2 regions of the Sulfuritortus calidifontis genome follow, and region 1 is predicted to be linked to the other one. Evidence: riboswitches for the same ligand, from Rfam matches in the RefSeq annotation. Region 1 holds a riboswitch; the other holds the start of a gene.
What was found. A riboswitch is a leader RNA that binds a small molecule or an ion and turns the genes downstream of it on or off. The one in region 1 is predicted to bind cyclic di-GMP.
Positions count from the first base shown of each region.

Region 2: it holds a riboswitch for cyclic di-GMP, as region 1 does, so the genes downstream of both, EL388_RS07995 (DUF1631 family protein) here and EL388_RS09280 (peptidase domain-containing ABC transporter) in region 1, are expected to answer to the same signal.

Region 1 covers NZ_AP018721.1:1,804,373-1,810,119, reverse strand. Annotated here, with positions in the region: gene trpD (anthranilate phosphoribosyltransferase) at 1-502, shown strand, start outside; cyclic di-GMP riboswitch class I at 744-826, shown strand; gene EL388_RS09280 (peptidase domain-containing ABC transporter) at 1,152-3,458, shown strand; gene EL388_RS09275 (hypothetical protein) at 3,482-3,907, shown strand; gene EL388_RS09270 (transposase) at 4,030-4,761, shown strand; gene EL388_RS09265 (hypothetical protein) at 4,775-5,002, shown strand; gene EL388_RS09260 (hypothetical protein) at 5,018-5,692, shown strand; partial or broken gene EL388_RS14420 (M23 family metallopeptidase) at 5,712-5,747, shown strand, end outside.
Region 2 covers NZ_AP018721.1:1,521,952-1,527,698, reverse strand. Annotated here, with positions in the region: one part of gene prfB (peptide chain release factor 2) at 1-901, opposite strand, end outside; one part of gene prfB (peptide chain release factor 2) at 903-983, opposite strand; gene EL388_RS08005 (archease) at 1,043-1,480, shown strand; gene EL388_RS08000 (RtcB family protein) at 1,498-2,931, shown strand; cyclic di-GMP riboswitch class I at 3,004-3,088, shown strand; gene EL388_RS07995 (DUF1631 family protein) at 3,222-4,841, shown strand; gene EL388_RS07990 (EAL and HDOD domain-containing protein) at 4,844-5,747, shown strand, end outside.

The DNA.
Region 1 (5,747 bases):
ACTCGGCGTGCGCACCCTGTTCAATCTGCTCGGCCCCATGACCAACCCGGCCGGCGCGCCCAACCAGGTGCTCGGCGTCTTCCACCGCGACCTGGTGCCGCTCCTGGCCGCCGTGCTGCGCGAACTGGGCAGCCGCCATGTCCTGGTGGTGCATGCCGCCGATGGCCTGGACGAGCTAAGCCTGGGCGGCGTCAGCTTCGTCGCCGAACTGAAGGATGGCGAGATCAAGGAATACGCCGTGCAGCCGGCCGACTTCGGCCTGGTCCATTGCCCGTCCGAGCAACTCGCCGTGGCCGACATCGACGAGGCCAAGCTGCGCTTCATGCGCGCCTTCGACGACCTGGAATCGGCCGAACACGACATCGTCGCCTTCAACGCCGGCGCGGCGATCTATGTCGCCGGCGTCGCCGACTCGCTGGCAGCCGGCATAGCCAAGGCGCGCGAGGTGCTCGCCTCGGGCGCGGCCAAGAAGAAGCTCAAGGAGCTGATGGCCTTCGCCTGAACGGATGGGCGAAATTGGCGCCCCCGGCACGAATCGAACGTGCGACCCTCCCCTTAGGGGGGTGGTCAAGAAAGTAACCGCCTTGTAAGCGGTAGGTTGTCTGTTCGAGTCAGGCTGCCGGCACCAGCCGCTATCTGCCATTGAGCGGGCGAGGCATGCTTTCCGCTGGTATATAGCCTTTCTAGATAAGCAGTGCTACGTAATTGACGCTTTTCCTGGGCCGGATTTAGGATGTGTTCGTCCTTGAAAAGGGCAAATCCATCGAGCGATGGGCATAAAATAGTCGGCCTGAGGGACAGGTTTCAAGGCGGCGAGATTGCCAAGAAGGCAGGCTGTGCGTTGTCGAGCTGCACAGTTTTAAAATCGCCGCTGTTCGTTCCTTGGCGCAGCGCAGCCAACATAGTGACTAAATGCCGGCAATGAACGGCAATATGGGGTGGGAATGCGAACAACGATTCAGGGAAGGATCGGCGGGCGCGGCAATTGGGCGGTGAGTCTTGCCCATTTGTCAGCGCGCTTTATTGCGTCGGTCATCGCAAGACACTATCGGGCAGCGCATCAGGCGCTTGCGCGGCTTGTCGCCAGCGGCCCTGAAACAAATACCTGCAACATCGATCCCGCGCAAACGTCCTCCGGGGAAACAGAGTCTTTGGCGGAACAATCGGACGCGCAGGCCCAGCCACTGCTGCACCCCATCTCGCACGACGAACTGCTCTGGCTGCTGGGTAGCTTGTGCAACCGCTATCGCATCCCCTTCGATGCGGCACTCATCGCCCAGGAGTTTCCGCCACCCTACACCCTGGCCACTTTCCACGAGGCGGCGCGTTCATTAGGTCTCAAGACCGGTAACCGTGAATTGCCCGGCGTGGACTGGCAAGGCCTGCCGCTGCCCGCCATCGCCTTCATTCGTGCGACCCCCCAACACGCCGCAGATGTCGTTGAGGGCGGCAAGGAAGGCGAGCTTACCCTGGCCGAGCCCACTGCCGACTTGGCTGAAATTGAGAGCGAGCCCAGTGCAGACCACGGTGCCCCGGCTCAGCCCAGCGTCCCCGTCCTCATTCTAAACAGCGAGGCCGGTCAGTTGCTCTACTTCCGCCCCGGCGCCCAGGCGCCGGAGAGCTTGCCGGCCGGGGAGGCCGCCGCCTGGTTCGAGCCCGAGTTGGTGCTGGTGACCAAAGAATCGGTGGGGGAGGGCAAGGCAGAAGAGATTCCTGGCTTCGAGACCGAGAAAAAGGAATTCGGCTTCAGCTGGTTCATACCTGAACTGCTCAAGCACAAACTCATCTGGCGCGACGTACTGCTGGCCTCGCTGGCCATCCAGTTGGTCGGCCTCGCCACGCCGGTATTCACCCAGGTCATCATCGACAAGGTGGTGGTGCACCAGACCCAGAGCACCCTCTGGGTCATCGGCATTGCCCTGATCATGTTCCTGGTCTTCACCACGGTCATGAGCTGGCTGCGGCAATACCTGGTGCTGCACACCGGCAACCGCATCGACGCCGTGCTCGGCAGCCAGGTCTTCCGCCACCTCTTGCGGCTGCCCATGCCCTATTTCGAGCACCGGCCTACCGGCACTCTGGTTGCCCGCCTGCAGGGGGTGGAGACCATTCGCGAGTTCGTCTCCGGCGCCGCCATCACCCTGTTGCTCGACTTTCCGTTCCTGCTGATCTTCCTGGCGGTGATGTTCGCCTATTCCTGGCAGCTCTCGCTCATCGCCGTCGGCTTGCTCGGGGTGATCTGTGTGCTCAGCTTCCTGGTCGTGCCCATCTTCCGCGAACGGCTGAACAAGCAGTTCATGCTTGGCGCCCGCAACCAGGCCTTTCTCACCGAATACCTCTCCGGCATGGCCACGGTGAAGTCGCTACAGATGGAGCCGGACATCGACCGCAAATATGGCGACCTCTTCGCCCAATATCTGGCCGCCGGCTTCAGCGCCAAGCAGGCGGGCAACACCTACAACGTCGTCACCAATGGCGTGGAGCAGGTGATGACGCTGTCCATCCTGATCGTCGGTGCCCTGCTGGTGATGCAGAACGACGGCTTCACCGTCGGCATGCTGGTCGCCTTCCAGATGTTTGCCAGCCGCATGAGCCAGCCCATGCTCCGGCTGGCCGGCCTGTGGCAGGAATTCCAGCAGGCCGACATCGCGGTCAAGCGCCTGGGCGACATCCTCGACATGCCGCAAGAGCCGCACACCCTCACGCCCAAGCGGGAGAATGCCGGACAGGGCCGCATCGATCTGGCCGGCATCGGCTTCCGGTATTCCGAGCATCACCCCTGGCTCTACCGCAATCTCAACCTCACCCTCAAGCCTGGCCACCTTACCGTGCTCATGGGCCCGTCCGGTTCCGGCAAGAGCACCTTGGCTAAACTGCTGCTGGGCTTCTATCTGCCACAAGAGGGCAATATCAAGCTCGACGGCAAAGACATCCGCACCATGGCCGCCAACGAGCTGCGCACCGCCTTCGGTGTGGTGCCGCAGGAAACCGTGCTGTTCTCCGGCACCGTTTACGACAACCTGGTCATGGCCCACCCCCATGCCGGCTTCGAGGATGTAATCGCTGCCTGCAAGGCCGCCGAGATCCATGACGTCATCGAACACCTGCCCGAGGGCTACCAGACCGAATTGGGCGAGCATGGCGTCGGCCTCTCCGGCGGCCAGCGCCAGCGTATCGCCATTGCCCGCGCCTTGCTCAAGCGGCCCAAGATTCTCGTGTTCGACGAGGCCGTGTCCAACCTGGATCAGCAGACGGCCGAAGGTTTCGCCAAGACCATCAACCAACTCAAGGGCAAGGTCACCATGCTCTTCATCACTCACCAGATACCGCGTGGCCTGCAAGTGGACGAGGTGCTCAGCTTCGGCCCGCGTCAGCAGGCGACGCGGATGGAGGTGGTGGAGGATGAGCGGCGGCGGGATGGCGACAATAAAGAAACGAACGAAACGATGCACAATTAATTGTTGAGGGGGATAGAGGAGCGATGAAAAGGAAATCAACGCCAGGTACATTGATTATTGTTGTGTCGCTGATAATTGTAACCATTGGGATTTCTGAGGCGGGTTTTGAAGATAGAACGTTCGAAAATCAGCGGCTTGATCTCGCAAGGAAATCGGAAAATATTCTGATTGAAAATGGGGTCTGCTCGTCGATAAAGGACTGCCGAAATAAGAAATTAATATTTATTAGCCCTGCAAAATCTGGGATTAACGTTAAAACATATTCGATAAGTAGCAAAGCTGCTTTGCAGCAATTGACATCTCAGTGTGCCAAAGCATTTCTAGATGCTAATGGCGCAATTAATATAACTATAGAAATGTTCTCAATATCAAAAGATGAGGAACTAAAACGGCATTTCTGGCAAGCAAGTCATCCAAGCATGACTGTTGAATTTAAGGGAGATAAATGATGCCAAGTGTAGAACTTAGGGTGGACACTGGGGGTAGCGATTGGAAGCCACATTCTTTTCTGGTGATTACTGGGCCGAAATTAAAGGGGTCAGCTTCGCATAATCTTTCGAGCCGATAAACCATGCCCCGTCGCCCCCGCATCAAACTAGCCGGACTGCCCCAGCACATCGTCCAGCGCGGCATCAATCGAGAGCCCTGCTTCTTTGCCGAGGAGGACTGTCACAGTTACCTCCATTGGCTGGAGAAAGCGGCTGCCGATTGGCATTGCGCCATCCACGCCTATGTCCTGATGACCAACCACGTCCATCTTCTGGTCACCCCGGAAACCGAAACCGGCACCGCTAAACTCATGCAGGCCATCGGGAGACGCTATGTCCAATACATCAACCGCAGCTACAAACGCACCGGCAGCCTGTGGGAAGGGCGCTACAAATCCAGCCTCGTACAGGAAGACGCCTACCTGCTCACCTGCATGCGCTACATCGAACTCAATCCCGTCCGCGCCGACATGGTGCAAGACCCCGGCCAATACCGTTGGAGCAGCTACCGGCACAATGGGCTCGGCCAAGCCGACCGGCGCATCACGCCCCATCCGCTCTACCTTGCCCTCGATCAGGATGGGCCGGGCAGGCACATCGCCTACCGAGCCCTGTTTCGCAGCCAATTGGACGACGAGGCACTTGCCGACATCCGGCTTGCCCTATCCCAGGGGCGGCCGCTGGGCAGCGATCGATTCAGCGACAAGGTTTGCGCGGCTGTGGGAATCCGGCGCATGCAGAGCAAGCCGGGTAGGCCGACCGGCAAACCTGTGAGAAGCGACGAGTCAAAAGACCAGGTGGATTTTGGATTCTGATGGGAGGATGCGTATGAGGGCTTTGTTGAAAAATATTCCGAAGCTGACCCCTTTGGTCGCTTTGGTCGAGCTCAAGGGCAAGGTCACCATGCTCTTCATCACCCACCAGATCCCGCGCGGCCTGCAAGTGGACGAGGTGCTCAGCTTCGGGCCGCGCCAGCAGGCGACGCGGATGGAGGTGGTGGAGGATGAGCGCCGTCGGGATGGTGAAGATATGGTCAGGGCTAATGAAGGGGACTAAAGAATGGCTCAGGCAATGAAACTGGTTGGTATTGACGTATGGAAAGAAACAAACTCGGAAAATCAGGAACTATCTACAAAAAGAAACAAAACGCACATTCAAAATAGATTGCCAATGCAAAAGTGGGCTTTTTATATTGTTATCGCCACATTACTGTTTATTGGCGGTGGCTCTGCGACTGGTGCAGAAATATCTGGCATTGAGCAGCTTATTGGTTTGCGCATTCCGCCAAAGATTTTGGGTAGTAAACAAGGTGACTTGCCTGGTTGGAATACATTGGGTGGCAGTATCTTGAGTTCGAATGGGAATACGATTCTTATTGAAAGGGGATACATAAAAGACGAAGGTGGTTTTGTGCTTATACAGGTTGATAGAGATATGACTAGAACTGTGATTGATGGGCGTCGTCTCCCAATCAATCTGCTGCGTTATCAATTGCAAAATGGAAAACTGGCGTGGCGCAAGAACGCGATTAATAGATATGGCATAGAGCGCTGCGAAAAAAAAGGAGATGTTGGTGTGTATGTCGGGCTGATGAAGCCCGAACATGGGAAGGAAGGCTGCTTGCACTATAGCAGGCAGGTAAAAATGGCGTGGCGTCTAAATGAAAAAACTACAAAACTGGATGATGTTTCGCCTGTGGGTGTTTATTGTTTTTATCCGGATGCGGAAGACGAGTGCAGTAAATAAATAATTGAGGGAGATTGATATGGCAAGAAATTATTCCAATATTGTTCCTGGTTAT
Region 2 (5,747 bases), 280 kb from region 1:
AGGAGCGGATCTGGTGGCCCCAGCCGATGTCGCTCTTGGCGTCTTCCAGCTTCTGCTGCTCGGCCTGGCGCTTTCTCAGTTCCAGTTCGTACAGGCGGGCGCGCAGCATCTTCCAGGCTTCATCGCGGTTGCGATGCTGCGAGCGGTCGTTCTGGCACTGGACCACGATGCCGGTCGGGATGTGGGTCAGGCGCACGGCCGAGTCGGTCTTGTTGATGTGCTGGCCGCCGGCGCCGGAGGCGCGGTAGGTGTCGGTGCGCACGTCGGCCGGGTTGATGTCGATCTCGATCGAGTCGTCCACCTCGGGGTAGACGAAGACCGAGCAGAAACTGGTGTGGCGCCGGGCGTTGGAATCGAACGGCGATTTGCGCACCAGGCGGTGCACGCCGGTTTCGGTGCGCAGATAGCCGTAGGCGTAGTCGCCGTCGACCCGGATGGTCGCGCTCTTGATACCGGCCACCTCGCCCTCGGATTCTTCCAGAAGTTCGGCCTTGAAGCCCTTGCGCTCGCAATACTTGAGGTACATGCGCTCGAGCATGCTGGCCCAGTCCTGGGCCTCGGTGCCGCCGGCGCCGGCCTGGATCTCGATGAAGCAGGGGCTGGGATCCATGGGGTTGGCGAACATGCGGCGGAATTCCAGCTCCGCCACGCGCTTCTCGATGCCGGCGAGATCGGCGGCGACCGAGTGCAGGGTGTCCTCGTCGGCCTCCATCTGGGCCAGCTCGAACAGCTCGCCGGTGTCTTTCAGGGATTGCTCGACCTCTTCCAGGGTGAGCACCACGGCCTCCAGCGACTTGCGTTCGCGCCCCAGTTCCTGGGCCTGCTTGGCGTCGTTCCAGAGGGCGGGGTCCTCGGTAAGTTTGATGACTTCGTCTAGCCGGTCGCGTTTGCCCGGGTAGTCAAAGATACCCCCGTAGCTCTTTGGTCCGACGGGCGAGGTCGGCCAGTTGGTTCTCGATCTGATTGAGCTGTTCGGCTTCCATTTGAATTCCTGATTTCCTACCGGGGCGGAAAAAACGCAAAATTATAGCCGTCTTCAGCCTTGAGCCCCAGTCCTGCCGCCGCCATGACCCGCCGTTACCGCTATTTCGACCACGAGGCCGACATCGGCATCGAGGCCCGGGGCAAGACCGTGGACGAGGCCTTTGCCAACGCCGCCCTCGGCATGTTCGCCATCATGGCCGAGCCGGCCACGGTGCTCCCCGAGCAGGAGGTGGCCGTCGAGTTCGAGGAGGCCGACCTGGAGCTGGCCCTGGTGACCTGGCTGAACCAGCTGCTCGCGCAGGCCCGGCTGCGCGGCCTGGTCTTCTGCGCCTTCGAGCTGGAACACGCAGACACGCATTGGCTGGGCCGGGCCTGGGGCATGCCCTGGCGGCCCGGGGCGGAGCGCGGCACCGAGGTGAAGGGCGCCACGCTGACTATGCTGAAGGTGGAGCAGGGGACGAAGGGCTGGCTGGCCCGCTGCATCGTAGATGTCTGATTGAAAAGGGTTTGACCATGGACATGGCACGGCTCAGGCAGCTCGACGACTACTGCTTCACCGTGCCCAGGGCGGCGGGCGAGGTACGGTCCGAAGTGCTGCTCTACGGCAGCGCGCCGCTCTTGCGGACCATGGACGACATGGTGCTGACCCAGATCACCAACGTGGCCAAGCTGCCCGGCCTGGTCGGCCCGGCCATGACCATGCCCGATGCCCATTGGGGTTACGGCTTTCCCATCGGCGGGGTGGCCGCCTTCGACCCCGACTTGGGCGGCATCGTCTCCGCCGGCGGCGTCGGTTTCGACATTTCCTGCGGCATCCGCTGCCTGCGCAGCAATCTCGAGCTCAAGGACGCCGCGGCGCAGTTTCCCCAACTGGCCGACGCCCTGTTCCAGGCCATCCCGGCCGGCGTGGGCGAGGAGGGCGCGCTCAAGCTGTCCAGCCACGAACTGGACCAGGTCATGCTGGGCGGCGCCGAATGGGCGGTGCATCAGGGTTATGGCAGTGAATCCGACCTCGCCCTGATCGAGGAACACGGCAAGATGCGCGGCGCGGTGCCCGGCAATGTCTCCGAGTTGGCCAAGAAGCGCCAGCGTGGCGAGATGGGCACCCTGGGCTCGGGCAACCACTACCTGGAAGTGCAGGTGGTGGAAAAGATCTTCGACACCCAGGCCGCCCGGGCCTTCGGCCTGCACGAAGGCCAGCTGCTGGTCTCCATCCATTGCGGCTCGCGCGGCCTGGGACATCAGATCGGCACCGACTATCTGGTTTCCCTGGCCAAGGCGGCAAGTCGGCTGGGCATCGTCCTGCCCGACCGGGAACTGGCCTGCGCGCCGATCAATTCGCCCGAGGGGCAGGAATACCTGGGCGCGATGAATGCCGCGATCAATGTGGCCCTGGCCAACCGGCAGATCCTGGCCCACCTCACGCGCGCGGTCTTCGCCCGGGTGATTCCGGGCAGCCATCTGGCCACGCTGTACGATGTCTCGCACAACACCTGCAAGCTGGAAAAACACCGGGTCGATGGCAAGGACCGGATGCTCTATGTCCACCGCAAGGGCGCGACCCGCGCCTTCGGTCCCAATCACCCGGCGCTGCCGGCCGAATACCAGGCGGTGGGCCAGCCGGTGATCATCGGCGGCAGCATGGGCACCGGTTCTTACGTGCTGGCCGGCACGGCCGAGGGCGAACGGCGCGCCTGGTCCTCGGCCAGCCACGGCGCCGGCCGGGCCATGAGCCGCAACGCCGCCTTGAAGAAATGGCGCGGCCGGGAACTGATCGAGCAGCTCAAGGGCCAGGGTATCCTGATCCGCACCAAGTCCATGCGCGGCGCGGCGGAAGAGGCGCCCGGCGCCTACAAGGACGTCGACCTCGTGGCCGAAGCCACGGAAAAGGCCGGCCTTGCCCGGCGCGTGGCCTTCCTGCGGCCCAAGGTCTGCATCAAGGGTTGAACTGCGTAATCGCGCGGCTTGACAGCCCCGGCAGGGGAGGAGGTTTAATAGCGCCTGCGGAAGCGATTCCGCAACCTACAAGGGCAAACCCGTCGAAAGGCGGGGACGCAAAGTTACCGGTCTAAGGGGGCGACCCTACGACAGCGGGACCGCTAGGTGGCCAAACGTGGCGCGTTGGTGCGCGCCACCCATCTTCGCAGGCATTCGCCTGTTTGCATTGCCCTGATTTTTGCCGCAACGCAGCGGTGTTTGGACCCGAAGATCGCGCTCTCGGGTCAGGAGGTCGGGCCATGCAGGAATCGAATCTGAATCAACTTTCGCCGGATGCCGCCGCGCTGGTCGGCCAATGCCGCGATGCCGCCGTCGCCTGCTTGCCTTCGGCCTTTGCCGTGACACTGGGCGATGCCCTCAACGGCCTGATCGAGGCCAGGCCCTGGGTGGGGCCGGACAGCGCGATCGAATTGTATGAACAAGCCATCGGTGTCCTGCGACATCGACGGGGCGATTTGGAAGCGGCGTTCAGGGAGCGATATGCCGCGCTGTCCGACCCGGCCGGGGACAAGGCCGGGCAGACCGCGACGGCGCCAGCGCAGCGGCCCGGCCTGATGGACGAGGACGTGCATTACGACTTCGCGGCGCCGGAGACCCTGGCCCAGGCCATCGCCACGGCCTGCAAGGGCGAGCTCTACAGCCTGGAGCGGCGCCTCGATGCCATCACCGGCACGCGGGGCTGGCGGCAGTCGCCAGTGGCGCCGCAATTGATCGGGGCGGCGTCCATCGAGGCCATGCGCCAAGCCGGCCTGGTCCGTGCGATCCGCCAGAGCCTGCTGCCCTTGTTGGCCGAATATCTGCCGCAGCAGGTCAAGCCGGTCTATCAGGCGCTCAACCAGTTCTTGCTCGAGCGCCAGGTGCTGCCCGAGTTGAAACTCGGCCTGCCGGCCAAGGGCCAGGCCGGCACCGTCGCCGCCGTCTGCCAGAACTGGCTGATGCGGCAGTCGTTGAGCCAGCCGACGCCGTCGCAGGGCCAGACCCTGGCCCAGGTGCTGGCTGGCTGGCGGCACGGCGATGCCGAGGCTGCCCGCCTGCTCGGGCTGGATGCCGGGGCGCTGGCCGCGGGCATGGCGATCCTGCGCCGGATCGAGCAGGCCGCCAGCCTGCAGCTGAGCGCGGCGGATCGGGTGGCGCTGGATTGGGCGGCCGGATGGTTCGAGGCCCGGGTCTTCACCGCTGCAGTGCCCGCCGACTGGCAGGTGCGCATCGGCCGTCTGCAGCTGGTCGTGCTGCGCGCCGCCTTGCAGGATGCCGAGGGCGTATTGCGCCAGGGCGCGCACCCGGTGCGTCAATTGCTGGACGCCCTGATCGTCCTGGCCGGCTGCGAAGCGGCGCAGACCGTGGCGGTCAAGGCCGAGGTCGCGACCCTGATCGAGGGCCTGCAACAGCGTGAGGACAATCTGGCTGAGGGTTTCCGTCAGGCTTTGGCCGCGCTGCCCGGGCTGGATCCTGCTGCCGCAGTCGATGGCGCTAGCCAGTTTGGCGATGCCGCTACAGCCGAAGCGATGATCCGGCATGCGCTCGAAGGCCGCCGCATCCCCGGTGCCATGGAATCCTTCCTGCTGATGCACGGACCCGAGTTGGTGCGCCAGACTGATGCCACAGAGGCAGCGCAAATTCTGGCCGACCTGATCGGCAGCCTTGAGCCGGCCGGCTGGCGGCAGCGTCGTGAAGAGCTGGCCGCCGCCCTGCCGGGCTTGCTCAAGCGCCTTCAGGGGCTGATGGCGCAGGCCAACCTGGCCAGCGAAGTGCGCGGCAAGTTCTTCGGCGACCTGGTGAAATGCCATGCCACGTTGATGCGCGCCACCCGGAACAAGACAGCCGAAACCAAGGCGAACCCCGACAGCAAGGTGGCTTGATCATGGTGAAAAAGGAGATGCCGGCGAGTCATTTGCAATTGCTTGGGCGCAGCGGCACGGACAAATCGCCAGCGCGCGCTTCCGGCCCGCTGCGCTTTCTGACCCGGCAACCCATTCTCGACGCCGGACACCGGCTGATCGGCTATGAGTTCGGCGTGCAGAAAAACGTCCCGGTGCCGGTGGCGGCCGGGGCGCAAAGCCTGCAGCAGATGCGCGACGAATGGCTGCTGGCCAGTGCCCGCACCTCGGGCCTGCAGCAGGCCCTGGGCGACCGCTATCTGAGCTTCCTCGCGGTCGATGCCGCCAGCCTGACCGGCCTGTCCCTCGATCGCTTGCCTGCGAGCATCGTGCTCGTGGTGCGCGACCTTGCCGCGCTGTCGACGGCCGGCCGGGATCGCCTGCTCGATCTCGCCAGCCTCGGTGCGCGCCTGGCCCTCAACGACGAAGACAGCGTCGCAGCCGCCGCCCTGCCGGCGGCGATCTGGCGCTATGTGCGGATCGACGTCAATCAGGGCGATGCCCTGGCGCTGGCGCAGCGTTACGACCGCGCTCGCGGCCAATATCCGGCCGCTCGCATCGTTGCCGCCGGGGTCGATACCGACGAGGCATTCCGGGCCTGCAAGAAGACCGGTTTCCAGTTGTTCCAGGGCTATCACCTGGCCAGCCTGCAGCCGGCCGCGGCGCACCGCCTGTATGGCAGTCGGGCCCGGCTCATGGACCTGCTCAACAGCGTGATGAATGGCGCCGAGATCGCCGAGGTCGAGGCGAAATTCAAAACCGATGCCGGGCTGAGCTACAAGCTGTTGCGCTATCTCAATTCGCCCGCCCTGATGCTGAACCAGCCCATCCAGTCGATTGCCCATGCCCTGATGTACCTCGGTCACGAGCAGTTGTATCGCTGGCTGA